Regions from separate parts of the Streptomyces lunalinharesii genome, predicted to be linked through region 1. Evidence: riboswitches for the same ligand, from Rfam matches in the RefSeq annotation. Region 1 holds a riboswitch; each other region holds the start of a gene.
The links. Region 1 has a riboswitch for cobalamin ahead of ABD385_RS30570 (CoA-acylating methylmalonate-semialdehyde dehydrogenase). Riboswitches for the same ligand answer to the same signal wherever they lie in the genome.
Positions count from the first base shown of each region.

Region 2: linked by a shared signal. The riboswitch ahead of ABD385_RS38645 (CbtB domain-containing protein) and the one ahead of ABD385_RS30570 (CoA-acylating methylmalonate-semialdehyde dehydrogenase) in region 1 are both predicted to bind cobalamin.
Region 3: linked by a shared signal. The riboswitch ahead of nicT (Nickel transporter NicT) and the one ahead of ABD385_RS30570 (CoA-acylating methylmalonate-semialdehyde dehydrogenase) in region 1 are both predicted to bind cobalamin.
Region 4: linked by a shared signal. The riboswitch ahead of nicT (Nickel transporter NicT) and the one ahead of ABD385_RS30570 (CoA-acylating methylmalonate-semialdehyde dehydrogenase) in region 1 are both predicted to bind cobalamin.

Region 1 is NZ_BAAARK010000027.1:61,587-68,953, forward strand. It holds gene ABD385_RS30550 (enoyl-CoA hydratase) at 1-43, opposite strand, end outside; gene mmsB (3-hydroxyisobutyrate dehydrogenase) at 40-948, opposite strand; gene ABD385_RS30560 (enoyl-CoA hydratase/isomerase family protein) at 990-2,075, opposite strand; gene ABD385_RS30565 (acyl-CoA dehydrogenase family protein) at 2,072-3,220, opposite strand; gene ABD385_RS30570 (CoA-acylating methylmalonate-semialdehyde dehydrogenase) at 3,226-4,725, opposite strand; cobalamin riboswitch at 4,925-5,103, opposite strand; gene ABD385_RS30575 (acyl-CoA dehydrogenase family protein) at 5,279-6,424, opposite strand; gene ABD385_RS30580 (AMP-binding protein) at 6,615-7,367, shown strand, end outside.
Region 2 is NZ_BAAARK010000060.1:7,431-14,797, forward strand. It holds gene ABD385_RS38635 (antibiotic biosynthesis monooxygenase) at 1-960, shown strand, start outside; gene ABD385_RS38640 (amino acid permease) at 1,090-2,499, opposite strand; cobalamin riboswitch at 2,856-2,993, shown strand; gene ABD385_RS38645 (CbtB domain-containing protein) at 3,050-3,268, shown strand; gene ABD385_RS38650 (CbtA family protein) at 3,290-4,042, shown strand; gene ABD385_RS38655 (epoxide hydrolase family protein) at 4,181-5,302, opposite strand; gene ABD385_RS38660 (MFS transporter) at 5,355-6,800, opposite strand; gene ABD385_RS38665 (CGNR zinc finger domain-containing protein) at 6,879-7,367, shown strand, end outside.
Region 3 is NZ_BAAARK010000006.1:305,170-312,536, forward strand. It holds gene ABD385_RS12755 ((2Fe-2S)-binding protein) at 1-43, shown strand, start outside; partial or broken gene ABD385_RS12760 (tRNA sulfurtransferase) at 68-814, opposite strand; partial or broken gene cobF (precorrin-6A synthase (deacetylating)) at 810-1,376, shown strand; gene ABD385_RS12770 (hypothetical protein) at 1,486-1,854, shown strand; gene nicT (Nickel transporter NicT) at 1,971-3,089, opposite strand; cobalamin riboswitch at 3,123-3,315, opposite strand; gene ABD385_RS12780 (DUF5134 domain-containing protein) at 3,701-4,351, opposite strand; gene ABD385_RS12785 (PepSY-associated TM helix domain-containing protein) at 4,348-5,835, opposite strand; gene ABD385_RS12790 (TIGR03086 family metal-binding protein) at 6,167-6,784, opposite strand; gene ABD385_RS12795 (glycoside hydrolase family 5 protein) at 7,105-7,367, shown strand, end outside.
Region 4 is NZ_BAAARK010000022.1:77,691-85,057, forward strand. It holds gene ABD385_RS28115 (hypothetical protein) at 894-1,061, shown strand; gene ABD385_RS28120 (GNAT family N-acetyltransferase) at 1,290-1,892, shown strand; gene ABD385_RS28125 (DoxX family protein) at 2,438-2,971, shown strand; gene ABD385_RS28130 (VOC family protein) at 3,078-3,578, shown strand; gene nicT (Nickel transporter NicT) at 3,691-4,890, opposite strand; cobalamin riboswitch at 4,922-5,135, opposite strand; gene ABD385_RS28140 (alpha/beta fold hydrolase) at 5,205-6,053, opposite strand; gene ABD385_RS28145 (MarR family winged helix-turn-helix transcriptional regulator) at 6,050-6,832, opposite strand; gene ABD385_RS28150 (nucleoside/nucleotide kinase family protein) at 6,963-7,367, opposite strand, start outside.

The DNA.
Region 1 (7,367 bases):
CGACGAGGAGGGTCTCGTAGGTCGGCTCGTGGGGTGCGGTCATGCGGCGGTGCCGTCCTTCGGGTCGCTGGTGGGTTCGGCGGGCGGTGGGGCGGTGGCGGCGTCCCGCAGGGTGCGCACGATGCCGGAGAAGTCCTGCCGGGCGCCGGCTCCCGCGGCGTAATCGGCGTACAACTGGGCTGCGGCGAGGCCGAGTTGAGCGGGGACTCCGTGCTCCCGCACCGCGTTGGCGGCCAGCCCGAGGTCCTTGGCCATCAGGGGGGCGGCGAAGCCTGGGGTGTAGTCGCGGTTGGCGGGGCTGGTGGGGACGGGGCCGGGCACCGGGCAGTTGACGGTCAACGCCCAGCACTGGCCGGACGCGGTGGACGCCACGTCGAAGAGCGCCTGGTGCGAGAGGCCGAGGCGCTCGCCGAGGACGAACGCCTCGCTGACGGCGATCATCGAGACGCCCAGGATCATGTTGTTGCAGATCTTGGCGGCCTGGCCCGCGCCGGCCCCGCCGCAGTGCACCGCCTTCCGGCCCATCGCGGCGAGCAGCGGTTCGGCCTCGGCGAACTCGGCCGGCGCGCCGCCCGCCATGAACGTGAGGGTGGCGGCCTCGGCGCCGGGCACGCCGCCGGAGACCGGGGCGTCCAGGGCGCGCATGCCGGCGGCGACCGCGGCGTCGTGGGCGGTGCGGGCGTCGGCGACGTCGATGGTGGAGCAGTCGACGAACAGCGTGCCGGGGCGGGCGGCGGCCAGCAGCCCGCCGTCCTGGTACAGGCCCAGGACGTGCCGGCCCGCGGGCAGCATGGTGAGCACCACGTCCGCCGCGGTCACGGCCGCCGTGGCCGAACCGGCCGCCTCGACCCCGTTCCCCGTGGCGGTGGCGAGGAGTTCGGGCACCAGGTCGAATCCGAGGACGCGGTGGCCGGCCTTGACGAGGTTGGCGGCCATCGGGCCGCCCATGTGGCCGAGGCCGATGAAGCCGATGGTGCGGGACGGGCCGTTCACCAGGGCACCTCCTGTGCCGTCGCGCGGGGGGCGGGTCCGAAGGACGCGGCGGGGCAGGGCGGTTCGGGGGAGGCGAAGAACCGCTCGACGTCCGCCGCGCCGACCTCGGCCAGCGTGCCCGGTGACCACTTCGGGGCCCGGTCCTTGTCGATGACCTGGGCCCGGATGCCCTCGACCAGGTCGGGCGAGGACAGGGCGGCGCAGGAGATCCGGTACTCCTGCTCCAGTACGCGTTCCAGGGGCCCGAGGCGCCGGGCGCGGCGCACCGCGGCGAGGGTGACCTTCAGGGCGGTGGGCGACTTCCCGGACAGGGTCTCGGCGGCCCGTGCGGCCTCCGGCGCGGGGTGGGCGCGCAGCGCCTCGACGATCTCCTCCACGGTGTCCGCGCGGTAGCAGGAGTCGATCCAGGCGCGCTGCCGGGCGAGTTCGCCGCCGGGCGGCTGGCGCACGTGGCGTTCCAGCGCGTCCCAGACCTCGGTGGTGGTGAGGTCGGCGAGCAGGTCGGGCAGGCGGTCCGCGGGGACGAAGTGGTCGGCGAGGCCGCACAGCAGGGCGTCGGCGGCGCCGATCGCGGTGCCGGTGAGCGCGAGGTGGGTGCCGAGTTCGCCGGGGGCCAGTCCCAGCAGGTAGGTGCCGCCGACGTCCGGGACGAAGCCGATGCCGGTCTCGGGCATGGCGATCTTCGAACGCTCGGTGACGAGGCGGACGTTGCCGTGGGCGGAGAGGCCGACCCCGCCGCCCATCACGATCCCGTCCATGACGGCGACGTAGGGCTTGGGGTAGCGCGCGATGCGGGCGTTCAGCCGGTACTCGGCGCGCCAGAAGGCCGCCGAGGCGGTGCCCCGGGCGCGGGCGTCCTCATAGATGGAGCGGATGTCACCGCCGGCGCACAGGCCGCGGTCCCCGGCACCCGTGAGGACCACGGCCGCCACGGCGGGGTCCGTCTCCCAGGCACGCAGCGCGGCGTCGATGCGTTCGACCATGGGGTGGGTGAGGGCGTTGAGGGCGCGGGGCCGGTTGAGGGTGATGCGGGCGGTGCGGCCCTCCTCGGTCAGGAGGACGGGCTCGTCGGAGTCGGTCACCGCAGGGCCTCCGTCAGGCCGCGGGCGACGATCACGCGCATGATCTCGTTGGTTCCTTCCAGGATCTGGTGGACTCGCAGGTCACGGACGATCTTCTCGATGCCGTAGTCGCTGAGGTAGCCGTAGCCGCCGTGCAGTTGCAGGGCCCGGTCGGCGACCGTGTAGCCGGTGTCGGTGGCGAACCGCTTCGCCATCGCGCAGAGTTGCGGCGCCTGCGGGTCGCCGCGGTCCAGGGCGTGGGCGGCCTGGTGGACCAGGGCGCGGGCGGCGGTGAGTTCGGTCGCCATGTCGGCGAGCCGGAACTGCAGTGCCTGTGCGTCCAGCAGGCGCCCGCCGAACGCCTCGCGGTCGGCGAGGTGGACCAGGCTGCGGTCCAGTGCGGCGCGGGCGCCGCCGAGGGAGCAGGCGGCGATGCCGAGCCGGCCGCCGTTCAACCCGCTCATGGCGATGCGGAAGCCCTCGCCCTCGCGGCCGAGCAGCCGGTCGGCGGGCAGCCGCACCCCGTCGAGGATCACCTGGCGGGTCGGCTGGGCGTTCCAGCCCATCTTCTTCTCGTCGGGGCCGAACGACAGGCCGGGGTCGTCCTTGTCGACGAGGAAGGCGGAGACGCCGCGCGCGCCGTCGTCGCCGGTGCGCGCCATGACGAGGTACGTCTGGGAGGCGCCGGCGCCCGAGATGAACTGCTTGACGCCGGTGAGGACGTAGTGGTCGCCGTCGCGCACCGCGCGGGTGCGCAGGGCGGCGGCGTCCGAGCCGGCGCCCGGTTCGGTCAGGCAGTAGCTGCCCAGGTCCTCCATGGCGCACAGGCGCGGCAGCCAGCGCCGGCGTTGGGCGGCGTCGCCGTAGTGGTCGATCAGCCAGGCGACCATGTTGTGGATCGAGACGAAGCCGGCGATGGACGGGCAGCCGGACGCCAGGGTCTCGACGATCAGCACCCCGTCCGTGCGGCCCAGTCCGCTGCCGCCGTGTTCCTCGCGCACGTAGATGCCGCCCAGGCCCAGGCCCGCGGCCTTGCGCAGCACGTCGACGGGGAAGTGCTTGGCCTGGTCCCAGGCGACGGCGTGCGGGACGAGGTGGTCCTGGGTGAAGTCCAGCGTGGCTTCGACGAGGGCGAGTTGGTCCTCGGTGAGCGAGGTGGTGGTCACGGCGCTCAGCCCATCGTCGGGAGGGTGAAGCTCGCGCCCTCCTTGGTCCCGGAGGGCCAGCGCGAGGTGACGGTCTTGGTGCGGGTGTAGAAGCGGATCGCGTCCGGTCCGTGCTGGCCCAGGTCGCCGTAGCCGGAACGCTTCCAGCCGCCGAAGGTGTGGTAGGCCACCGGCACCGGAATGGGCACGTTGACGCCGACCATGCCGGTGTTCACCCGGCGGGTGAAGTCGCGGGCGGTGTCCCCGTCCCGCGTGAAGAGCGCCACGCCGTTGCCGTACGGGTGCTCGCTGGGCAGCCGCAGCGCCTCCTCGTAGTCGGCGGCCCGTACGACGCACAGGACGGGCCCGAAGATCTCCTCGCGGTAGACGCGCATCTGCGGGGCGACGCGGTCGAAGAGCGAGGGGCCGGCGAAGAAGCCGTCCTCGTGGCCGGCGAGGGTGAACCCGCGGCCGTCCACGACGAGTTCGGCGCCCTCGTTGACGCCGATGTCGACGTAGCGCCGCACCCGGTCCAGGGCCTCGCGGCTGACGAGCGGGCCGAAGTCGGCCTGGGGGTCGTCGCTGCGGCCGATGCGCAGCTGCCCGATGCGTTCCTTGAGCCGCTCCACCAGGGCGTCGGCGGTGGCCTCGCCGACGGGGACGGCCACGGAGATCGCCATGCAACGCTCCCCCGCCGAGCCGTAGCCCGCGCCGATCAGGGCGTCGACGGCCTGGTCGAGGTCGGCGTCCGGCATCACGATCAGGTGGTTCTTGGCGCCGCCGAAGCACTGGGCCCGTTTGCCGTGCGCGGCGGCGGTGGCGTAGAGGTGCGCCGCGATCGGGGTGGAGCCGACGAAGCCCAGGGCCCCGACCCTGGGGTCGGTGAGCAGGGTGTCGACCGCTTCCTTGCCGCCGTTGACGACGTTGAGGACGCCCGGCGGCAGCCCCGCCTCCAGGAAGAGTTCGGCGAGCCGCAGCGGCACCGAGGGGTCGCGTTCGGAGGGCTTGAGGATGAAGGAGTTGCCGCAGGCCAGGGCGGGGGCGGCCTGCCACAGCGGGATCATCGCGGGGAAGTTGAACGGGGTGATGCCGGCGGTGACGCCGATGGGGCTGCGCAGGGAGTGCACGTCGATGCCGGTGCCGGCGTTGTCGGTGAACTCGCCCTTGAGCAGATGGGGAATGCCCGCGGCGAACTCCACCACGTCCAGGCCGCGCTGGAGGTCGCCGTGGGCGTCGGCGACGGTCTTGCCGTGCTCGGACGACAGCATCCGGGCCAGCGACTCCCGCTCCCCCTCGACGAGTTGGAGGAACTTCAGCAGCACCCGGGCGCGGCGCTGCGGGTTCCACTCGCCCCACCCGCGCTGGGCCTCGGCGGCGTCGGCGATCGCCGCCTCGGTCTCGGCGCGGCCGGCGAGCGGCACCCGGGCCTGGACGGCGCCGGTGTTGGGATCGTGCACGTCGCCGTAGGTCCCCGAGACGCCCGGGGTGTGCTTGCCGCCGATGAAATGTGCCAGTTCACGGACCATGAATGCCTGCTCTCCGTCAGGTGCGATCCGGGGATGGCGCGCGGACCCGGCACGGTCGCCGGAAGCGGCGCGTGCGGGCAGCGCGGGATGCGCAGGGCCGGGTGACCGTCAGACGTCGGTGCGCGGCACCCATACGGTGCGCCGGTCGGGGGCGCGGGTGCGTGCCGGTGCCATGCGTGTCTGCTCCATCCTCGTGGACAACACGGAACATCCCGCGGCCGGTATCCTGACTCCCGGATCAGCACGCGCTCCCCGGCCTTCCCGACGGAACTCTCCGTCAGTGGCCGGTCTCGTTCGGGGAGCGCATTCCCCGGTCACAGTGGCGGGACCGCGCCGGAATCGCACCGGCTTCCCTGCACCGCGGGCCTTGGTCACGACGATATAGTTGGACGTCCTAGTAAGTCCACCCTCGACGGCCGTCGGCGGCATCGGACGCGCCGGAGAGCGGTCCGGCGCGAGGCCGGCGCGGCGACCGGCCCCCGCCCGATCACCGGCCACGACGGGGCCGCCGGGGCCGGTCGGGGCCGGACGCGACATCGTGCGCGGCGACGCCTCAGACCGGCTGACGACCGGCCTCGCGGTACAGCTCCTTGGCGATCAGGGAGCGTTGGACCTCCGTGGCGCCCTCGTAGATGCGCGGTGCGCGGACCTCGCGGTAGAGGTGTTCCAGCAGGTGGCCGCGGCGCAGCGCGCGGGCGCCGTGGATCTGGACGGCGGCGTCGACGACCTCCTGTGCGGTCTCGGTGGCCAGGAGCTTGGCCATGGCCGAGCGGCGGGCGATGTCCGGGGCGCCGCGGTCGTAGGCGGCCGCGGCCGCGTAGACCAGGAGGCGGGCGGCCTCGACGCGGGTGGCCATCTCGGCCAGTCGGTGGCCGACGGACTGGAGTTCCCTGAGCGGCCCGCCGAACGCGGTGCGCGTCCCGGCGTGCGCCAGCGCGGCGTCCAACGCGGCCTGCGCCATGCCGACCGCGAAGGCGCCCACGCTCGGCCGGAAGAGGTTCAGGGTGCGCATCGCCACCCCGAAACCGCCGCCCACGTCGCCCAGCACGTCCGCTTCGGTCACCGGCGTGCCGTCGAAGACCAGGGTGCCGATGGGGTGCGGGCTGAGCATGTCCAACGGCTCGCCGCCCAGGCCCGGGCGGTCGGCGGGGACGAGGAAGGCGGTGATGCCGCGGGCACCGTCGGCGCCGCCGGTGCGGGCGAAGACGGTGGCGAAGTCGGCCTCGGGGGCGTTGGAGATCCAGCACTTCTCGCCGGTGAGCCGCCAACGGCCGGGCCCGTCGGGCGTGGCGGCCAGGGCGAGCGCCGCGGCGTCCGAGCCCGCGCCCGGCTCGCTCAGCGCGAAGGCCGCGACGGCCCGGCCGGCCGTCACCTCCGGCAGCCAGCGGGCCCGTTGGGCGTCCGTCCCGGACTGCAGGATCGGGCAGGTGCCCAGTCCCTGGAGCGCCAGCGCGGTCTCCGCCTCCGTGCACTCCTGCGCCAGCGATTCGCGCAGCAGGCACAGGTCCAGCGCCCTGGGGCTGCCGCCGTCGGGGAAGAGCCGGGCGAGCAGGCCCAGTTCGCCGAGGGCGGCGACCAGGGGCCGGTTGATCCGGCCCGCCCGCCCCTGCTCGGCGAGGGGGCGCAGCCGTTCGGCGGTCCGGGCGCGCAGCTCGGCGCACCACTGCTGTTCCTCCGGTCCCAGTGCGAATGCGGTCACGAGGCGGCTCCCTGGTGGCGGACCGGGCACGGCGACGGCCCGGCGGCTGGATATCGCGGTCTGTTGACTGCCGTCACGAAGACGTTACGCTGACGAGGATCCGTACGGCAGTCCTCCCCGGTCCCCGCACCCGACCACCACCCCTCCCCGGCCGCGCGGCGGCCACCCGGCCCAAGGGGGCGCACCCCGCATGGAGCTACGGTCCTCGGCCCACACCGACACCTTCGCGCGCGATCGGCTACCACCGCCGGAGCAGTGGCCGCACCTCACCGACCTGGGCTATCCGGACCGGTTGAACTGCGGCGCCGAACTCCTCGACGCCACCATCGCCCGACTGGGCCCCAACCGCCCCGCGGTCCGCGACGCGCACGGTCGGGCGTGGTCCTACGGGGAGTTGCAAGCCCGCGTCGACGCGATCGCCCACGCCCTCACCGGCCCGTTGGGCGTCGTGCCGGGCAACCGGGTGCTGCTGCGCGGCCCCACCACCCCCTGGCTGGCCGCCTGCTGGCTCGCGGTCATGAAGGCCGGCGCGGTGGCGGTGACCGTATTGGCGGCGCACCGGCCGGAGGAACTCGCCACGATCTGCGGGCTCGCCCGGGTCCGGCACGCGCTGTGCGCCGCGGACGCGGTCAGCGACCTGGTCCGGGCGGGCGTCCCGGGGCTGCGCATCACGACGTTCGGCGGGGACGGCCCGGACGACCTGACGCGGTGCGCCCGGCCCGGCGGCGCGCCGTACGAAGCGGTGCCGACCGCCTCCGACGACGTCGCGCTGATCGCCTTCACCTCGGGCACCACCGGCCGCCCCAAAGGGTGCCTGCACTTCCACCGCGACGTCCTGGCCATCGCGGACACCTTCTCCGCGCAGGTGGTGCGGCCGCGACCGGACGACGTGTTCGCCGGCAGCCCGCCGCTCGGCTTCACCTTCGGGCTCGGCGGTCTGGTG
Region 2 (7,367 bases), on a different contig from region 1:
CCTGCAAGCCGTGGCTCCCGCAGCGACGTCGCGACCGTCGTGGTCGCGCAGAAGGTCCGGGCGGGCCGGGAGGACGACTACCGGCGCTGGCAGGAGCGCACCAGCGAGACGGTGCGCACGTTCCCCGGGTTCGAGGGGACGGAGGTCTACCCACCGGACTCCGCGGCCGAGAACGAATGGGTCGTCGTCTTCCGGTTCGCCCACCTCGACCAGCTGTCGGCCTGGCTGGACTCCGCGGCGCGCCGCGCCCTGATCGAGCAGGGGCGCGATCTCTTCGAGGAGCCGCCCGCGCAGGAGGTCCTCGTCGGCGGCGCCCCGGTCCAGGACTCCGTGACCGCGGTGATCTCCCACGAGGTGCGCCCCGACCAGGAAGGGGACTTCGTGCGGTGGCAGGGCCGGGTGCTGGCGGCCCAGCGGACCTTCCCGGGCTTCATGGGGTCGGAGTTGTTCCGCCCGGTGCAGGGCGTCCAGGGCAAGTGGGTTGCGGTCTTCCGGTTCGACGACCGCCGCCACCTCGATGCCTGGCTCGTCTCCGCCGCGCGCACCCGACTCCTCGACGAGGGCCGCGCCTTCTTCGTCTCCTACGACGTCCGCAAGGTCGGTTCCGCGTTCGGCAGTTGGTTCCGTTTCGACTCGCGTGCGGAGGAGGGCGCACCGCCCAACTGGAAGCAGGCGATGTGCGTGCTCCTGGCGCTCTATCCCACCGTCCAGGTCCTGAACCTCACCGTGGGGTCCCGCTTCGACGCGCTCGGCGTGCCCGGATACCTCAGCCTGTTCCTCTCGAACGTGCTGAGCGTCGCCATCCTGACCTGGCTGCTGCTGCCGTTGATCAACCGGGTCCTCGCCTTCTGGCTGGTGCCCGACCGGGCGCGGCGCAGGCGCACCGAGGTGGCGGGCGCCGCGCTGGTCGCGCTGTGCTGGGTGGCGTTCCTGGTGCTCTTCGCCGTGACCACGGGCTGAGCGGGGCGACGGGCCCCGTCCCGACCCCCGCGGTGCCGTCCGACGGTACGGACACCCGCCGCACGCGCGGCGGCCCGCCCGTGGAGGCTGTCCAGGGGCGGGCCGCTGCGGTGCCGGTCGCGGTGGCGACTACGGCTGGGGGGTACGGAGGTCGCGCCGGTGCTTGAGGCGGTCCGCGCCGATCAGCGCCGCCACTACGACCGCGGTGCCGAGGAGCTGGTGACGGCCGTCCGAGGAGGTGGCCATCACCGCGAAGACGCCGAGGATGGCCGCCAGCGCCACCCACGTCAGGTACGGGAAGCCCCACATCCGCACCAGCAGCAGCTCGGGCGACTCGCGCTCCAGGCGGCGGCGCATCTTCAGCTGGGTGAGGCAGACGATGGTCCAGACGACCAGCACCGAGCAGCCGGCGATGTTCAGCAGCCAGGCGAACACCGTGGTCGGCCAGATGATGCCGGCGATGACGGCCGCGAAGCCGAACAGGCAGGACGCCACCACCGCGGCGGCCGGCACGCCGCGGGTCACCTTGCTCAGGATCCGCGGACCCTGGCCCCGGGTGACCAGCGAGTACGCCATGCGGGACGAGCCGTAGATGTTGGCGTTCATCGCGGAGAGCAGTGCCACCAGCACCACGACCTGCATGATCGTGCCGGCCGCCGGGATGCCCAGCCGGTCGAGCACGGTCACGTAGGGGCCGGCCGTGGCGACCTTCGGGTCGTTCCACGGGACCAGGGTGACCACCACGGCCATGGAGCCGATGTAGAAGACGGCGATGCGCCAGACGGCGGTGCGGACCGCGCGGACCACGTTGCGGCTCGGGTTGTCGGACTCCGCCGCGGCGATGGTGACGGTCTCCAGCCCGGCGAACCCGGAGATGGTGGTCAGCAGCCCGGCGGCGAGGCCGGCGGCGCCGGTCGGGAAGAACCCGCCGTGGTCGGTGAGGTTGCCGGTGCCGGGGGCGTTCCCGAACACGCCGAGGATGCCGAGCACGCCCAGCACCAGGAACGCCACGATCACGGTGACCTTGATGGTGGAGAACCAGAACTCGAACTCGCCGAAGTTCTTGACCGCGGTCAGGTTGCTGGCGCAGAAGAACACCATGAAGACCGCGACCCAGCCGTAGGCCGGCAGGAACGGCACCCAGGAGTGCATGATGGCGCCCGCCGCGGTCGCCTCGGCGGCCACGCCGGCGCACAGCATCAGCCAGTACATCCAGCCCGAGGTGGTGCCCGCCCAGGAGCCGAGTTCGGCCTCGGAGTGCACCGAGAACGAGCCGGTGGACGGCCGGGCCGCGGACATCTCCCCGAGCATCCGCATGATCAGCATGACCAGTGCGCCGGTGGCCGCGAAGAGGAGGACGATGGCCGGTCCGGCGGTGGCGATGCCGACCCCGGACCCCACGAAGAGTCCCGCGCCGATGACGCCGCCGAGCGCGATCATCGACAGGTGGCGCTGTTTGAGGCCGTGGGACAACGGGGGTGCAGGGTCCTGCACGGCCCGCGGGGAGTCCTGGGGTGACCGGGTGGTACTCCGAGTCATGGGCGTGCCCGTTCGTTGCTTGAGACGATCATTGAGCCCACGAGTGTGCGGCGACACGGTGCGTGAGCGACGGGAACGTTCGCTATTCGGACGCCGTGTTCACACATGGTGAATATGCGGACACAGTACCGGAGGGGCGACATCCGGTTCGTGCTCGCCCGGGGCGGGCCAAGAGGGCGCCGCGGCACGGCTGTTCACCTCGGGGCGGGCCGTGCGGCGCCCTCGCCCGCCGACGAGCCACGCCAGCGGCCCGTGCGGACGCCGGCCTCGCCGCCGGCCACCCGCCACTGACCTGCACGACCACGGGCCGCGCCGCCCGCCTCGACAACCGCGCACCCACCGGCGGCCCGGTCTTGGCCATGCCCCTGTCACGCGGTACCGTCTCCTCGATATCGACGACGGCGAGGCGGAAGCCGGTGGGAATCCGGCACGGTCGCGCCACTGTGAACGAGACGCCCCCGCGCGCCGGGAGCGTCCGCGAGTCAGACCCGCAGCCGCCGTCCAATGCACCACCGAGATGGGACGCGAACTCCCAGAGGAGGGCCCTGCCATGGCGCAGTCCGTCGCCCAGCCGACCGCCACCACCGCCGTACCCGCCCCGCTGCCGCTCAAGGCGATAGCGCCCTGGGCGGTCTTCTTCGGCATCCTGATGCTCGTCCTGCTGTACTTCGTCGGCGCCGAACAGGGCGCCACCTCCGTGTTCAACGGCACGGACGTCCACGAGTGGGTGCACGACGCCCGCCACCTGCTCGGCTTCCCCTGCCACTGACGCGAGGGACGCCGCACACCCATGAACTCCGCAACGGTCAGAAACCTCCTCGTCCGGGGCATGCTCGCCGGCCTCGCCGCCGGCGTGCTCGCCCTCGTCGTCGCCTACCTCCTCGGTGAACCCAGCGTCAACAGCGCGATCAGCTTCGAGGACGCCCACTCCCACGAGCACGAAATGGAAGTGGTCTCCCGCTCCCTCCAGTCCACCGCCGGCCTCGCCACCGGCGTCCTGGTCTACGGGGTGGCCTTCGGCGGCATCGCCGCGCTCGCCTTCTGCTTCGCCCTCGGCCGCGTCGGCCGCTTCGGCCCGCGCGCCACCGCCCTGCTGCTGTCCGGCTGCGCGCTGCTCGCCGTCTACGTCGTGCCGTTCCTGAAGTACCCGGCCAACCCGCCGTCCGTCGGCGACCCCGACACCATCGGCCAGCGCACCACCCTGTACTTCCTGATGATGCTGCTCAGCGTGCTGCTGGCGATCGGCGCCACCCTCCTGGGCAAGCGGCTCGCACCCCGCCTGGGCACCTGGTGGGCGACCGTCGTCGCGGTGGCCGCCTTCGCCGTGGCGGTCGGGCTGGCGTACGCCTTCCTCCCGGTCATCAACGAGGTGCCGAAGGACTTCCCGGCCGCGCTGCTGTGGCGGTTCCGGCTGGGCGCCCTGGCCATCCAGACCGCCCTCTGGGGCGCGTTCGGGCTGCTCTTCGGCGAACTCGCCGAACGCCTGCTGCACCCCCGGCCCGCGACGGCCGCACCCGGGGCGGCGGTGCCCGCCCCACAGTGACACCGCCCGTACCGAGAGGGCCCTCCGACACCGTCGGGGGGCCCTCTGGCGTTCCCGGGGAGAACGTGCCTGCGCCCCTTCCGGGACCTGGACGCAGCATCCCCCGGGCGCGGGCTTCCCAGGGGATGGCACGGACCGTCAGCGGAACAGGCGGAAGAACCCGCGCACCTGCTTGACCAGCGACTCCGGCTGCTCCAGCGCGGCGAAGTGGCCACCATGCGGCAGCTCCTCGAACCAGCGCAGGTCGGTGAAGCGCAGCTCGGCCTCCCGCCTCGACGGGCGGGTGATGTCGCGCGGGTAGACCGACAGCCCGGATGGCGCGGTCACCTTGTCTCGGAAGTTGGCGAAGCTCTCCCAGTACAGGCGCGCCGACGACGTGGCCGACGCGGTGAACCAATAGACGGAGATCTCGTCGAGGATCGTCTGCCGCGACAACGCGTCCTCGGGATGGCCGTCGTTGTCCGTCCACGCCCAGAACTTCTCGGCGATCCAGGCGGCCTGCCCCGCCGGGGAGTCGGTGAGGCCGTAGCCGAGCGTCTGCGGTCGGGTCGCCTGGATCGCCGAGTACCCCCGGCCGGTGCGCTGCATCTCCTTCTCGGCCTCGAGATTCGCCAGCTCCGCGGGCGTCGGGTCGTCGAACGTGCCCGCCGCCACGGATCCCAGGTTCAGGTGCACGCCGGCGACCCGCTCGGGCGCCACCTCGCCCAGCGCGCCGGACACCGCCGAACCCCAGTCACCGCCCTGCGCGCCGTACCGTGCGTAACCCAGCGAGACCATCAACGTGTCCCAGGCGCGCGCGGTGCGCGTGATGCCCCACCCGGTCGTCGAGGGCTTGTCACTCCAGCCGTACCCGGGCAACGACGGCGCGACCACGTGGAACGCGTCCGCCGGGTCACCGCCGTGCGCGCGCGGGTCGGTCAGCGGGCCGAGGACCTGTAGGAACTCGAGTACCGAACCCGGCCACCCGTGCGTGAGCACGAGCGGGAACGCGTCCGGCTCCGGCGAGCGGACGTGCAGGAAGTGGATGCCCAGCCCGTCGATCGTGTCGCGGTACTGCGGGAACGCGTTCAGCCGCTCGGCGAACCCGAAGTCGTAGTCCTCGGCCCAGCTGCGGCAGAGCTCCTGCGCGTACGCCAGCGGCAAACCCTGTGACCAGTCGTCCACCGGCTCGCGCTCGGGCCACCGTGTCCGTCGCAATCGTTCCCGCAGGTCCGCGATCTCGGCTTCGGTGATGCTGACCTCGAACGGCTCGGCGGACATGGCAAGGCTCCTTACTGGTCAAGGCGTTATCGGATCAGTTGCGGGTGGACCGTCATCGCGGGCTCCCACGCGTGGCGTCGGGTTCGGGGCGGCGGTCGGCGGTAGGGCGCCGGGTCAGGCTGAGGACGAGTCCGGCCAGGGGGAGTGCCGCGAGCACGGCGAGGGCCACCGGCACCGGCACGATGCCGGACAGACCCGCGACAGCGGCCGGACCGATCCCGCCACCCAGGGCGTTCATGAAGTTGAGCAGGCCCAGTGCGGTGTCGCGGTCGTCCGCGCCGACCAGGTCCGGCGCGAGGCTCACCAGTACGGCTTGGGCGCCGGCGAACCCGCACACGGTCAACGCCATGCCGACGACAACGGGGATCGGCCCGGTGAAGATCGCGACCACGAGCACGCCGACGACGGTGAGTGCCGCAAGCCCGGCCGACACCTGCCAGCCGATGAACCGGTCGGTCAAGGTGCCGACGAGCCGCCCGGCCAGCACCGAGCAGGCGGCGGCCGGGACCAAGAGCACGCCGGCTTCCAGGGGGCCACCGCCCGTGGCCTGCTCGATCAGGGACGGGGCGCGGAACAGCACCCCGTAGTAGCCGGCGAAGACGGTCCCACCGATGAGCCCGGCCGCCAGGAAGCCGCGGGATGCGATCACCCGCCTAGGCACGAACCCGTCGGGCGTGCTTCGCACGCGCCGCCACAGTCCCACGGCGGCGAGCGCCCCGGCGGCAGCCACGACGAGCGTGACCGGAGCGGGCAGGCCGACCGAGTGCGCCTGCAGCAACGTGATCAAGGAGCCGGCGAGTACCGACAGCACGGCCGCGCCGACGATGTCGAGTCGCCCGGTCGAGCCGTTGCGCTCGCCGCCACCGCTCCGCGTCAGCGCGCGCCTGCTCGGCAACGCGGCCAGCAGGAGGGGCAGCGCGAGGACCGGGATCGCGAGCACGGCACGCCACCCGAGCCATGCGGTCACCGCCCCGCCCAACAGTGTTCCGCACCCCGACGCCGTCGCGCTGGCGGCCGCGATGATTCCCAGGGCGCGGATCCGTTGCCGCCCGGGAAGGGCGGTGGCCGCGGCAAAGACGGCGATCACGGTCGCGCCCGCCCCGGCGCCGCCGATCAGTCGGCCGACGATCACGACGGACAGTGTCGGCCCGACTCCGGCGAGCGCGGAGCCCGCGGCGAGCGCCACGACCCCGGCGACGAGGACCTGGAAGGGGCTCCACCGGACCAGCAGCCGACCCGCGACCGGCATCGCGAGCGCGGAGGTCAGCGACCACGCGGCGAGAATCCATGCGGTGGCCCCGAACGGCACCGCGAGCGCGCGGCCGATGGCCGGCAGGGCCACCGACGGCGCTCCCAGTGCCACGTACATCGGCAGCACCAGCATCCCCAAAGTCAGCCCCAGCCGACGCCCGTCCGGGGCATCGGATCGCTCCGGTGCCGGGGCCGCTCCAGACGTGATCGTCTGCGGCGTCGTCCCCTGCCAGGTACGTTGTGACATGCTAAAGCTCCTTTGCGTGTAACATTATGGAGCAGTGAGGAGATACGTCAAATGCAGAATGCGTATTACAGTCCATTGGTGGTCCAGACGGCCGTCGACCTGGCCAACACCTTGAGGCCGATCAAGGGAGAGGACGCGCTGGAGACCGTGGAGCAGCTCCAGGACTTCCTTGACGACCACCCCGCGGCTGAGCCTCCGAGTTCGGCCGCGAACCAGGGGACCGGTCCGCGGCATCTCACCCGCGCCGACCTGGCGGAAGTCCGCGCGTTGCGCGAGACGGTGCGTGCGGTGCTCGAACGGGCGAACGCGGACGCGGTCGAAGCTGCGGCTCTGATCAACGACGGTCTGCGTCGCAGCCGCGCCACCCCGGTACTGCGCCACGAGGACGACCGCTGGTGGACCGAGGTGACCTCCGACACCGACCGCTGCTCGGCGCACCTTGCCGCGACGACGCTCAGCGCACTGGCCTCCGTGATCGCCACGCTCGGTCCCGCGCGTCTCGGCGTATGCGCCGGGCCGACCTGCCGGGCCACTTTCGTGGACCTCTCGCGCAACGGCTCGAAGCAG
Region 3 (7,367 bases), on a different contig from region 1:
AGGGCTGTGCGGGGACTGCGTGCTGCGGCGGACCCGACGGTAGGACGGCGGCTCCGCATCCAGCCGGCTACCTCCCACCGTCGTCGACCTGGCGCCCGACCTCCGCCGTCACCTCCACGACCCTCGCCGCCCCGGCGTCCTCCCCCGGCAGCATCACCTGGACGTTGCCCAGCAGGGCCTCGGTGACCTCGTCGAGGTCGAGGCGCTTCTCCACCGCCCGTAGCCGGGGAAGTTCGGCCCGCGTGCTGGCCCGCGGCGGGGCGAGCAGTCGGCAGCAGTCCTCGTCGGGCAGCACCGAGACGTCGGCCGTGCCGATGGACCGGGCCTCGTCGATGATCTCCTGCTTCTCCCAGCCGATCAGCGGACGCAGGATCGGCAGGTCGGCGGCCTCGTCGACGGCGACCAGGTTGGCCAGTGTCTGGCTCGCCACCTGCCCCAGACTGTCGCCCGTGACCAGGGCCTGGGCCCCGGTGCGCACGGCCAACACCGAGGCGGTGCGCACCATCAGGCGCCGCTGGGCGACGACTTGGAATCGGCCGGCGCCGGCCACGGCGAGTTGCTTCTGGGCCTTGCCCAGCGCGATGACGTGCAACCGGCCGGCCGGCTGGTAGCGGTTCAACTCGCGGGCGAGGGCGTACGCCTTGTACACCGACGAGGGGTTCGTGTAGGGAGCCCCGCTGAAGTGCACGAAGTCGCAGGCCAGGCCGCGGCGCATGGCACGGTGGGCGGCCACCGGGGAGTCGTAGCCGCCGGACAGCAGGACCAGGGCCCGGCCGCTGGCTCCCACGGGCAGCCCGCTCAGGCTCGAGGACCGGGCGGGCTACACCGCCGCCGTCCATGACTGGCGCGGCCGCCGCGCGGACGTGTACGAGCGGTTGCTGACCGACGAGCTCGCCGCGGGCGAGACCGGCGCGTTCCTGGTGTGGGGCGATCCGGCCCTCTACGACAGCACGCTCGGCATCCTCGCCGAGGTCGAGGCGCGGGGAGCGGTCTCCTTCGCGGTCGAGGTGGTGCCCGGCATCAGCAGCGTCTCCGCGCTCGCCGCCCGCCACCACATCCCCCTGAACCAGGTCGGCCGCCCCCTGCACATCACGCCCGGCCGCAGGCTCCCGGACGTGTGCGCCAACGACGACGGCGACATCGTCGTCATGCTGGACGCCGGCGAAGCGTTCACCCAGTTCGAGGCGGACGACGTCTGGATCTACTGGGGCGCCTACCTCGGTACCCCCGACGAACTCCTCGTCGCCGGTCCGGTGCACGAAGTCGCCGACCGGATCAGGCAGTTGCGCAGCGAGGCACGGGCCCGACACGGCTGGATCATGGACACCTACCTGCTCCGCATCGTCGACACGGACGTCGAGGACGGAGGGGAGTGAGGGTGGTGGCGCCGGCGAGCACGTTCCCCTGCGCAAGGCATCGCGACGGTCACCGTCTTGGTGTGCACCGCCCGAAGCCCAGGGGCGAGGCGACGAACGGAGGAACGTAGTGGCCAGGCATCGCCCGCCACGCCGGATCACGCTCGGCGGCCGTACGGCCGTCGCGCTGCCTCTGGAGGAGTACGAACAGCTGTTGGCCAGTCGGCGCCAGGTCGGTGGTCAGAGCGCACGCCTCCGCGTACTCGCCCAACAGGTCAAACACGACCGGCGGTTCTTCGACGAACTCGCGCAGCTGGTGAGCGATCCCGCGAACAGGTGCTGCCAGGCGCCGAACGGCGATGCCCGGTCCCAGGACGGGGCCGAGGACGGGTGTTCCCTCCACATCGACGAGGAGTCCGGCGTCGCCCCGGACGCGTCCGGCTGCCTGCGCCGTGCGGTCGCGGCGCTGCTCCGACGTCACCGGAGCGAACTCGACTGAGCGGCCCGACGGCAGCCGCCCGGCGCGCCGCCGGGCCGTGGCCTGTTGCCGAACCGCATCGGGCCCCGGACGCACTGCCGGAGCCCGATGCAGGAGCCAGGTGCCTGCCGTGGTGTTCAGTTCGTTCCGGTGGACTTGGCGCTCCAGCGGTGTTCGACCTTGGCCAGGCGCCAGTAGGTCAGGGCGCAGGCCCAGACGACGACGAACAGGCCGACGATGAAGTAGCCGACGTTGTTGAGGTCGAGGGCGGAGACCCAGTCGGTGACGCCGTCCCGCCAGCCGAGGTCGTCGTGCAGGACGCCGACGAGTTCGATGGTGCCGATGACGAAGGCGACCGCGATGGACAGCCCGGTGATGGTGAGGTTGTAGTAGACCTTGCGCACGGGGTTGGCGAAGGCCCAGTTGTAGGCGAAGTTCATGAAGGTGCCGTCGAGGGTGTCGAACAGGCTCATTCCCGCCGCGAACAGCAGGGGCAGGCAGAGGATCGCGTACCAGGGCAGGCCCGCGGCGGCGCCGGATCCGGCCATGACCATCAAGGCCACCTCAGTGGCGGTGTCGAATCCCAGGCCGAACAGCACGCCGACCGGGTACATCTGCCCGGGGCGCTTGATGGACCTGGTCAGGCGGCCCAGGATCCGGTTCATGAACCCGCGGTTGGCGAGGTGCTTCTCCAACTCGTGCTCGTCGAACTGCCCGGCGCGCATGGCCTTGAAGACCCGGTGGATGCCGGCCAGTGCAACCAGGTTGAGGGCGGCGATGAGGTACAGGAACGTGCCCGAGAGGCTGGTGCCGATGACGCCGAGGGTGAAGCGGGTGCCTGAGTTCTCGTCGACGAGGGTGCCGGCGACCTTCGCGCCGGCGGCGATGAGACCGGCCAGTGCCAGTACGAGGGAGGAGTGACCGAGGGCGAACCAGAAGCCCACGGAGATGGGGCGTTGGCCGTCGGCCATGAGTTTGCGGGTGGTGTTGTCGATGGCGGCGATGTGGTCCGCGTCGAACGCGTGCCGCATGCCCAACGTGTATGCGGTGATGCCGAGTCCGACGCCGAAGACCTGCTTGCCGACGGTGTAGTGGTGCGGCGCGACCAGGGTGACCAGGATGGCGAAGGCCACCACGTGCAGGGCGGCGATCGCCGCGAACAGGACCCCCGTGCGTATCCAGTCCGAGCGCTGCCAATGCGGCGGGAGGGTGGATCCGGCGGAGTGCGGCTTCGGGGAGTTTTCCAGCAGGGGCATATCAGGCAGCCTCTCCAGCACCTCGTGGATGGGTCGTCATGCGGTGCCGTGGCCGGTCTCCTGGCTTACGGGTCAAGCGTCCGCGCACCCGCCTTCCCGGGCACGTGATGCCCAGTGGCGCCCGCCGTTCTGGGCGGGAGTGGTAAGAGGACTTCCCGATCACAGTGGCGAGGGCCGCTCCGGTTCCGCACCGGTCTTCCCGAACACCACGGCGGCAAAAACGGTAGGCCGGTAATCGCCCCTCGACAACCTTGCGCAGTTGCGTAAGCTGTGCAACCAGGGGGCGCGTGCGCGCACAAGAGGGCGCACCTTTGAGCCAGCTGTGCACCTCACGACTCACGAAGTGGTCGAAGTGCGCATATCGCTCAACGAGGCGGTCGGGGAGGCCAGTTCAAGGGGACCTCCGCGCCGACGTCCGGACTCCGGCTGGTCCGGCTGGTCCGGCTGGTCCGGCAGCGTGGCGGGGAGGAGACCGGGACGGGGCGGGGGGCAGCCGTCGCCTGCGCTCCACTGCCGCCGTGCCGCCCGGCCGTCCTGCCGCCTCGCGGTCCGTCCTACCGTCTGCCGCCCTGCCGCCCTGCCGCCCTGCGTTCCACCGGGTCGTCGCCCGGTCACGCCATGAGGGCGAACATCACCGCCATGCCCAGGCCCATGGCCGCATGGCAGGCCGGATCGAGCGCACCGCCGACGTGGCGTACGGCCGCCTCCGAACCGTCCGCGCGGCCGGATCGCGCCACGTCGAAGGCATGGGCCAACCAGCGCAGGGCCACTACCGCCAGGACTACGGCGAGCAGAACGGCGGCCAGGCGCTGGCCCGTGCCGGTGAGGTGCATCGTCGCGGCGCCGACGGATGCCGACATGTCCATTCCGGGCATGTCGGCCATGGCTCCCCCACCCCCGGTGGCCGTCATGCCGGAGGGGTCCATCGCGGCGACCATCCACGCCATCGCGCCCATCATCACGACGTGCGGCAGGGCGGCCAAGGACGCCTTCGCCCGGTGCGAGGCGTCGGCGCGGAACAGGGCCGCGCCGGCGAACCACAGGGCACCCGCGACGAAGAGCACGACTTGCGGCCCCGCCGGCAGGTCCATGCCCCACGGCCACACCATCGCGATCATCGCCAGTCCCATGGCGGCGTGCAGCAGGTGGTCCACCCGGTGGGTTGCGGGCTTGCCGGGGGCCAGGCCCGACCACAGGCCGTAGAGCGCGGGGAGGGCGAAGAGCGCGCTGAGCAGCCAGCGCAAGCCGGTCGCGGCGATCACGCGGCCGCCCCGAGGCGTCGCCGACGCACGGCATCGACCGTCAAGTCCACGATGAGGAAGGCCAGTAGGGGCAGTCCGAACAGCGGGAGGAAGTAGCCGACCACGGCGATCACGACCACGGCCGGCGCCAGGACCGCTCCGGGTATCCGGCGCCAGGCACCGCGCGCGGGTGCCCGCCCGAAGGAGGGACCGCCCGAGCGGGTGGGCCGGCGCAGCCACCACATCCGGTACCCCCAGAGGACCATGGCGATCAGGCCGACGGCGAGCAGGGCCAGGGCGATCTGGTTGGCCAGGCCGAACAGCAGACCCATGTGGGCGTCGATGCCCCAGCGGGTCAGCTTGGCCAGGACGGGGTAGTCGGCGAACTTCAGTTTCGCGGTCACCTCGCCCGTGGCGGGATCGACGGCCACCGAGTCCTGACGCTCCGGCCAGGAACGGGTGTTCTCCTTGACGACGTACGCCGATCCGCTTGCGGTGGGCGGTGTGATGACGAGCAGTCCCCGCAACCCGGCGTCGTGCGCGGCGGCGGCCACCGCGTCGATGCCGACGTCCTTCGCGCCGGTGGTCGCGTGCGTGCCGTGGCCGCCCGACGGATGGGCCGTGGACACGGCCGGGGTGCTGCCGCCGAGCGCGTCCTGGAGCGCGCCGATGCTGGCTCCGGCGTGCTGCGACCAGGTCATGCCGGTGGCGGACAGGCCCAGCAGGCCGATCGAGGCCCACAGGCCGACCACCCCGTGCCAGGACAGCGTGCGGCGCCGCCCCTTGGCACCACCGCGCGGCAGCAGAACCCGGCGCAGCCGCTGCCGGGTGCGGGGCGCCCCGAGCCACAGGGCGAGCCCACCCAGCACCTCGACCCACAGCCAACTGGCGGCCAGTTCACTGTAGTTGCGGCCGAAGTCGCCCAGGTGCAGGGTCCGGTGCAGGCTGTCCAACCAGGCACGGACCGGCAGCCACTGGCCCGAGGTCCGCAGCGTGCCGAGCACCTTGGTGTCGTACGGGTCGACGAACGCGGTCAGGGTGTCGCCGTCCGGCAGTCCGGGCTTGTCGAAGACGACCCGTGTGCTGTCCGTGCGGCCGGGCCCGGGACTGACCGACACGACCGTGCCGTCGGGCACCGCCCGCCGGGCAGCGGCCACCTGACTGGCCAGCGAATCCGCTTCTCCCCGCGGCGTGACCGCCAACTCGTGCTTGTAGAGCACCGACTCCAGTTGCGGAGTCGCCGTGTACATCAGTCCGGTCACCGCGGCGACGAGCAGGAAGGGCCCGACGAGGATGCCCGCGTAGAAGTGCAGCCGCAGCAGCAGCGGACGCAGGCCGCTCCAGACTCCCGGTGCGGTGGTCGTCTTGGTGGCCGTCTCGCCTCCGGCGCAGGAGGCTTCGCCCGCGATTGCCGGATCGGTCCCGGCGCCGGCACCGGCGCCGGCACCGTCAGGTGGTACGGATACTTCGTCCGCTGCGACTGACGCGCTGCGACTTTCGGCCATGGCGGGCGCTTCTCCTCCGGGACGTCATCGACCGACCTCTGCGGTCCACAGCAGGAGTCGGGCCGCTGATGACGGGAGTTCCCGCGCATTCGATGTGAGCGTCGCCACACCCCCACCTGACGGGCCGGCATATCGTGGCTTGTCTGGAATTGATCCCCCCGGGGGCGCGGGTCCCACGTGCCGCCGGCCGCTTCGCCTGGCCCGAGAGGGATCAGCTGGAGCGTCGACCCGCAGCTGCCCGCACCAGCGCCCTCCCCCAGTCCCGCATCACATGCTCGGTCCCACCCGGTGGAACACACCTGCCCGTGGGCCGGCTCATGACCACACGGACTCAGTCACCTCGCGCCGGCGTCCTTCCCATGCGGTGGAGCAGTCGTGTCTGTGGGGATGCGTGGCGAGCGAGCGCGCCCTCGGGGGCGGCGAAGAACCGGTGGGTCGTCTCGACAGCGGTGGGTGTTTCCGCCAGGCCCGCGTAGATCTCGTCAAGATGCTCGTCGATCCACGCCACGAGACTGCGGTCGAGGGTGTCGTCCAGGTGGACGGCCCGTGCGAGATCCCATGTGTGGACGGTGCTGTCCGCGATCCGCACGGCAAGTGCCTGCTGGCCGGTCACCGGGCCCAGGGGGTAGTCCAGAATCCGTTGGCGTGCACCGGTCTCCCCGAACGCCCGGGCGCACTCTCGTACGGACCGGGCGTACGCCCCCGATGGGTCCGTGCCCAACGCGTCGGCGTCCCGCAGCCGCAGGAAGTCGGCGGCGGTGCCGCCGTGCAGCAGACTCACGTAGTTGAGGTTCCCGCGCGTCATGTGGTTGACCAACTGCCGAACGTTCCACTCGGTGCAGGGAGTTGGCCGGGACCACTGCTCGGGTCGCACTGCTCGCAGCTTCCGCTCGAACTCGGCGCTGGCCCCGAGGAACCGATCGATGAGCCCTTCAAACGCGTTGACCATGTGGCCCAGGGTGCTCACCGCAGGCGGCCGGGTCCGGCGGATATCGGACGTCGAGTTGGAGTTCTCGACGTGCGGAGGCCGCGCGACGCCCCTCACTCCGCGAACGGTTGGTGCGAGGTGTGCCGTGTCTCACCGGGGTGTGCCGTGTCTCGCCGGGGCGAGCCGCCGGCCAAGGCCCTCGTGGCCGAAGCCACCGGCTCGGGTGGTGCCGGGCGACCGGGTCGCGGTGTACGGTGATCCGCCAACTGCCGCTCCAGGAAGGGGCGGTGGAGCGCACCTCGCAGTGCCCGTACCCCCCACCACCACCCCCGGAGGGCTTCGTGAGGACCGTCAGATCCGTCACGCGTGGCATACCCGCGTTGCTCGCCGCCGCCGCGCTGCTGGCCGTGGCCGTCCCCGGAGCGGCGGCAGTCCCCGAAGCTGTGGCCGCTCCGTACACCGTCACCGCTCCGGACACCGTTCCCACCTCGGCTCCCGTCGCGTTGACGGGCGACGAGCTGGCGACCTCGTGGACCGGACCGCTCAGCACCCGGGGCCGGTACGTCGTCGATGCCGACGGCGACCGCTTCAAACTCCGATCCGG
Region 4 (7,367 bases), on a different contig from region 1:
CCCCTGAGGCGTCAAAACGCCGAGCAGCATCCACCCAAACCATGCGTTGGGTCCGCGAGTTGCACAAGGGGGCACGGGCGTACGGGCCGCGCACATTCCTCATCTCTGACATCCGTGAGTGACATCAACGGCCGCGGATCGCGGTAGCGCCAAGCGAACACCCACTGCGGACGGGCCGACGGGAGCAAGACCAGCCCGGGGCCTGGATCGGACTTACAAAGCAGATGTCGGCGGTTCAAATCCATCTGTGCCCACCAGTCGAAAGACCCCTCGCCGATCACGGCGGGGGGTCTTTCGCCGTTCGGAATCGACGTGAACGGCGGCGCTCGGTCGGACGTGGGCCGCCGCTTCAGCATCCGGTCCATGTAGCTCACTGCCTCGCGCTGCGTGTCCTGGACGACGTGGCGTATGTGTTCATCGGGATGGCGCGCTGGCTGTGCGCCAGGATCTCCATGGTGGTCCGGGGGCCGGCCGCGGTGAGCAGGGTGGTGGGGCTGTGCCGGGTATCGGCGGCCGAGTCGTTGTGGGGGGCGGGACCCGCGACCGACGCTGCCAACCAAGTGTGGGCTCCGGCAACGGCGTGCTGAACGCGTGCAACGACGAACTCACCGTGGACGTGTGGGAGGTCGCGCGGAGGCGGGCCATGGTGGCTGACCGAGACGGTCAGGTCCTGGGGTTCACGACTCTTGAGGGAGGGCCGCCCACAGGCGTGCTGGGCATGATGTTCGTCGAGCCCGAGGCCATCACGGCTGGTCATCACCATCCAGCGCTGAGTCAGTCGTGGGGCGAAGGAGAGGGGTGCGCCCGTCCGTCGCGGTGGGCAGGCTACGGGCGGGCGCTGAGCCGGCGCATTGTGGGTGCGGTTGTCGGCGGTCAGTCGTACCATTCGCCCCATGGCGACCACTTGCGTCCCCGACGCCACCGCCGAGGCCAACGCGCGGATCCGTGCGTTCATGGCCGCCCGTGCCGGGCGCGCGCTCCGGCCCGAGGAGCAGGCCGAGTACGAGCAACTGCTCACCGCCTGGGCCGACTCCCGCCACCCGCGGTCGACTCCGAGCTGAACGACGAAGGGCGAAGCCGACCTCCGAAGGAACGTCGGTACGGCCGTTGGCGTCGAGGGTGATTGCGGGCTCCCGTTCGGCGGTGCGGGGGAAGTTGGCGCCCGTGTACGGCAGTTCGGGGGTGGCCGGTGGTGTTCAGTGCGCCGTGGTCCGGGGTGGGAGTGGGAGTGCCGCGGCCTGCGAGTATGCGAGCGGATCGGTGAGAACGTCGGAGGGGGCAGGCATCACATGGCGCAGCAAGGGGCGGCCGTCGCGGTGGAGTGCATGGACGGATCGGCCGCCGTGCGGGCCGAGTTCGGGTTCAGGCTGATCTATGCCGAGGCGTTCGCCGCGCCTCCGTACGGCGAGACCGCGGACGACGTCGCCGCCGCCTTCCGTCGTTTCCCCGCCCAGGCCCGCAAGCCCGGATTCCGCGCTGCCTTGGCGCGTGGTGAGGACGGCGAGCCGGTCGGCATGGCGTACGGGCACCGGCTCGCCGCCGACACGGGCTGGTGGGACGAACTGACCGGGCCGGTGCCCGAGGACGTGCGGCGGGAGGACGGACACCGCACCTTCGGGCTGATGGAACTCGCCGTGCGCGGACCGTGGCGCGGGCAGGGCGTCGCGCGGCGTCTGCACGCGACGCTGCTCGACGGCGTGCAGGCCGAGCGGGTGCTGCTGAACGTCCACCCGGGCAGCGAAGCGGCGTCGGCTGCCTACCGGGCGTGGGGATACCGCAAGGTCGGCGAGGCGCGGCCGTGGGGCACGGGCGCCGACCTCCACGACGTGATGCTGCTCGACCTGGGCGGGCCCCGGGGCGGGTCGGCGAACCGCAGGGGTGGCGTGGGGTAGTGGGGGAGCCGGCCGTGATCGGTCTCGGTGTCGGCGGGCGTACCGGTGTTCTTTGAGGGTGGCGAGTCCCGTGGGTTTTGGGAACTGAAGCCTGTTCAGGGGGAGTTCGCGGGTTCGGAGGGTGGCGCGGCTTCGGTGGGGCGATCGCGCTCGACGGTGAGATCGGTGCGCGCGCGCCCGGTCTCACGGGTCTGCTGAAGGCCCGGGGCCGGCACCTCGTCCGCGTCCCCCCGGGCCGGGGCCGGCGGCGGTTTCGCCGGTTTCTCGCTGGTCCGCTGGCCGGTTGATCAGTGCGGCGGGGCGCTGTGGTGTGCAGCGGCCGCTTTCCTCGGCCTCCGATCCGTACCGATCGGGGGCCTTTGGTGTTTCTGGGGGGATGTGTAGGGTGGGAATGACTTGAACTTTCAAGTAAATTGTTGAGGAGTGCTCGACCAACGGCTCGATCGGCCGGTTCGTCGCGCGGTGCAGTGGATGCGTCGCGCGGTGCGGTCGCTCCGGCGCGCGATGCAGAGGAATGAGTTTTTGTCATGACAATCCCCCACAGCATGTCCGGTCCCGATCGGCTCGGCGGCGCGGTGCGGAACGCCCCCTCCCCGCACGGCTACGCCGTCGGCCTGCTCCTGCTGCGGCTGGTCCTCGGGCTGACCATGGCGGCCCACGGCACCCAGAAGCTGTTCGGCTGGTTCGGCGGTCCGGGGCTCGACGGGACCGGCAAGTTCTTCGAGGCGAGCGGCTACCCGTCGGGCAAGGTCATGGCGGTGTGCGCCGGGCTCACCGAGACGCTGGGCGGGCTCGGGCTGGTGATCGGCCTGCTGACGCCGCTCGCCGGCGCGGCGGTGGTCGGCACGATGATCAACGCGTTGGCGGTGAAGTGGGGCGGCGGCTTCTTCGCGCCCGAGGGCGTGGAGTACGAGCTGCTGCTCGCCACCGGCGCGGCCGCGCTGGCGCTGACCGGGCCCGGCCGCTACGCCGTCGACCGCTTCCTGCCGGGCCTGCGCGCACACCGGCTGGCCTACGGGGCGGGGGCGCTGGTGCTGAGCGTGGTGCTCGCGGCGATCACGCTGCTGATCCGGAAGTGACGCGGGGTGCTGCCGGGGCGCGGGCGCGGTCTGGGCCGCGGCGGCGGGCAACGGCGGGGGAACGGCGGGGGAGTGACGTGCGGCGTGACGGAAGAGTGGAGGCGTGATGGCGGTTCGGCGGCTCAACCATGCGGTGTTGTACATCCGTGAGGTGGCACGGTCGGTGGCGTTCTACACCGAGGTGCTGGGGTTCACGGTGGACGTGGAGATTCCGGGGCGGGCGGCCTTCCTGAGCGCGCCCGGTTCGGACAACGACCACGATCTGGGCCTGTTCGCGGTGGGGCCCGATGCGCCCGGCCCGGAGAGCGGCCGGATCGGGCTCTACCACCTGGCCTGGGAGGTCGGGACGCTCGGTGACCTCGCGGCGATCGCGGCGCGGCTGCGGGAGCGGGGCGCGCTGGTCGGCGCCAGCGATCACCTGGTCTCGAAGTCGCTCTACGCCCGGGACCCGGACGGCAACGAGTTCGAGGTGATGTGGCGGGTGCCCCGGGCGGACTGGCCGGGGGCGGACGAGGCGGACCGGCTGCGGCCCCTCGACCTGGCGGCGGCGCTTCAGCGCTGGGGCCCGGACCTGCTGACCGGCGCGGCGGCCGGCTCGGCCACCTGAGGCGCGGCCCGCACGGACACCGACCGCGTGGTGCGACCGTCCCCTACGGGCAGTGGGGACGGCCGCACCACGCGGTCGTGGTGTTCGGTGTTCTTCCGGTGCGGGGCCGGGACTAGGGGGCGTCGGACCCCTGCGTGCCGGGCGCCGGCAGGGCGTCCGCGGTGGCCGGTGCGTCCTGGGAGCGGGCGGTCCAGCGCTTCTCGACGCCGCCCAGTCGCCAGTACACCAGCGCCGCCGCCCACACCACGACGAACAGGCCGACGATGAGGAAGCCCACGTTGTTCAGGTCGAGCGAGGCGATGCCGCCCGTCAGCGGGTCGTCGAGGCCGAGCTTGTCGTGCAGGACGGTCACCAGCTCGATGGTGCCGATGAGGAACGCGACCGCGATCGACAGCCCGGTGATGGTGAGGTTGTAGTAGACCTTGCGCACCGGGTTGGCGAACGCCCACTGGTACGCGAAGTTCATGAAGGTGCCGTCGAGGGTGTCGAACAGGCTCATCCCGGCGGCGAACAGCAGCGGCAGGCAGAGGATCGCGTACCAGGGCAGGCCCGCCGCGGCGCCGCTGCCCGCCATCACCATCAGCGTCACCTCGGTCGCGGTGTCGAAGCCGAGCCCGAAGAGGAAGCCCAGCGGGTACATCTGGCCGGGGCGGCTGATGGACTTGGTGAGCCGGCCCAGGACGCGGTTCATGAACCCGCGGGAATCCAGCTGCGCTTCCAGCTCCTGCTCGTCGTACGTGCCCGTGCGCATCGCCCGGAACACCTTCAGGATGCCGAGCAGGGCGACCAGGTTGAGGGCGGCGATCAGGTAGAGGAAGGTACCGGACACGGTCGTGCCCAGGAGGCCGAGCGTCTGGTGCGCCCGGGAGCCGTCGTTCATCAGCGTGCCGGCGAGTTGGGCGCCGCCCGCCACCAGCGCGGCCATCGCGACCACCACGCTGGAGTGGCCGAGGGCGAACCAGAAGCCCACCGAGACGGGCCGTTTGCCGTCGGCCATCAGCTTGCGGGTGGTGTTGTCGATCGCCGCGATGTGGTCGGCGTCGAAGGCGTGCCGCATGCCCAGGGTGTAGGCGGTGATGCCGAGCCCGGCACCGAACACCTGGCTGCCGACGGTGTAGTGGCCCGGCACGACCAGGAGGAAGAGCACACCGAAGGCGACGACGTGCAGGGCGGCGATCACGGCCATCAGTCCCGCGGTGCGGACCGTGTCGCGACGTTGCCAGCGGAACGACCCGGGGGATCCGGGTATGCCGAGGACGGGGGAGTTGCGGGACGAAGGGAAGTCGTCCGGGGTATCAGTGGACAGGGCCATCCGGCCATCACGCTCCAGCACCTCGTGGATGATTTCGTGAGATGCCGTGGCCGGTCTCCTGGCTTACGGGTGCCCGCGTCCGCCCCGCCTTCCCGGCCGCAGGCTGCGGTCAGTGGCGCCGTGCGCGCACTGGGCGCGCACGCAGAGGGGCGGAAACTCCCCGATCACAGTGGCGAGGGCCGCGCCGGCTTCGGACACGAGGTCCAGCACCGGTCTTCCCGAACACCACGGCCCGGTCACTGTAGCGGGCACCCGTGAGAACCGGCCACGCGCGGTGGCCGGTGCGGGCCGTCACCGGGTGCCGGCGGCTCGGATCACAGGGCCAGGGCGGAGAGGAACGCGTGCAGTTCGTGGTCGAAGAGCGGGGTGTTCTCCAAGTTGACCATGTGACCTGCGGCCGGTACCCGTATCCGGCGGGCGCCGGGGACCGCCAGCGCTATGGCGTGGGCGTTCGCCGAGATGTCGGAGGAGTCGAGGTCGCCGTCGAGGACGGTGGTCGGCACCCGGATCTCGCCCAGGCGGTCGAAGGCGCCGACCTCCAGGGGCATGCCCGCGCCCGCGCCGTCGGCGTGCACCTCGACATTGGCGGACGCGGAGGCGCGCATCCGCTCCCGGAAGCCCGAGTGCACGCCGGACGGGGCGCGGTGCGGCCCGTCCACCCACATCCGCAGGAAGTGCTCCACGAACCGCTCGACGCCGTCCTGTTCGTCGAGCGCGGCGACCTGCTCCCGGATGTGCTCCAGCAGGAAGGGGTCGGTGAAGGCGCGACCGCTGATGCCGGGGGAGGCGAGGAAGAGGGCCGTGACCCGGTCGGGGTGGGCGAGCGCGGTGTCCAGCGCCACCCGGGCGCCGTGCGAGAGGCCGACGAGGACGGCGCGCGGTATGTCGAGCGCGTCCAGCAGGGCCACCAGGTCGTCGTGGTTGGCCCAGTCTCCGGTCACCGTGGAGGACAGGCCGTGGCCGCGGAAGTCGTAGCGGACCACCCGCAGCCCGGAGTTGACCAGCCAGGCGAACTGCTCGTCCCACATGCGCTGGTCGAGCATCCCGTCGTGCAGGAGCACCACCGCGGGCCCGGAGCCGGCCGTCTCGTAGAACAGCTCGCCGTCGTCGACCGGCACGGTGTCGTTGTCGATCTCGGACCAGGCCTGGAAGTCGTGCGTCATTCTGCGGGCCGTTCTGTGCGCGTCGGGCGGTCGGTCGGACGGGTGGGCGCCGCTGGTCCGTGGCCGGTTCGAGGCGGTATGGGGACGTGTGCGGTGACCGGTGCGGCGGTGTCCCGCTCATCGGGATCGCCGCTTTCCTCCGGTGGAACGCGCGAGCCGTCCGCCAAGTGCCGGAATTCCTCACCGATCCGGTCCAGCACCCGCAGCGCCGTGCGGACCTCCCCGGCCGACAGGTCGGCGAGCCCGCGGCGGAGTTCCCCCGCCTCGGCCTCCTGGACCCCGCGCATCATCGCCGTGCCCTCGTCGGTGAGCCGGATCAGCGACGAGCGGCGGTGCGCGGGGTTGGCGGTCGTCACGACCAGGCCCAGCTCCGCCGCGTGGTTCACCCAGCGCTGTACCGGCTGGCGGTCCAGGTCGAGGGAGCGCGCCAACTGCGGCACGGTGCGCGGGCCGTGGGTGCGCAGCGCGTCGAGGAGGGTGCGCTCGCCGGCGGTCAGACCGGTGCCGTCCAGCGTGCGCTCCGCCGCGCGCACGATCGTCCGCTGGAGCGGCCGCAGCCGCCGGATGACGTCGTACAGCAGCTCCTCGGCGATCCCCGCGTCCCCCTGCGCGACCCCGATTTCCTGAGCTGCTTCGGCGGCTTTGGAGACTTCGACTGCTTCGACTTCTTCGGATTCCTCGGCGGCGCCTGCTACGGCCGCCGGGGAATCCGCTGCGTCGTCCGCTGCGTCGTCCCGCCCGAGGTCCCGCCCCGCGTCCCGCCCCATGGTCCCCTCCATGTGCCGTTCCCCCACCCCGTGATGACATCCATGCTGTCATGATGGCATCCGTGATGTCATTTCGGAAGGGGTGTTGAGGGGCCGTCGCGGGCGGGTGAAGTGCCGTGCGGCGGGGCGGAGTCGGGCGGGGTCAGTCGTCCAGTGGGGGCGGCGCCTCGTCGGTGGTGAAGGAGACGACGAGGTCGGCGCGGGGGCGGGTGGCCGCCACCAGGCGGGCGTTGGCCTCGTCGGAGGTGCGGACGAAGTCCTCGGCGTCGACCCGCAGGCGGCCGTACCGCTCGTGCCGGTCGATCAGCCGGCTCACCCGCTCCTGGGCGTCCAGTTCGACGTACCACGCCTCGTCGAGCAGTTCGCGGATGCCCGCCCAGGGGTCGGAGTGCAGCAGGAGGTAGTTGCCCTCGGTGATGACGAGCGGGATGTGCGGCGCCACCGGGATGCTGCCGGCGACCGGCTCCTCGATGCGGCGGTCGAAGGCCGGCGCGTAGACGGGCGTGCCTGGTTCCGGGGAGCGCAGCCGGGCCAGCAGGGCCGCGTA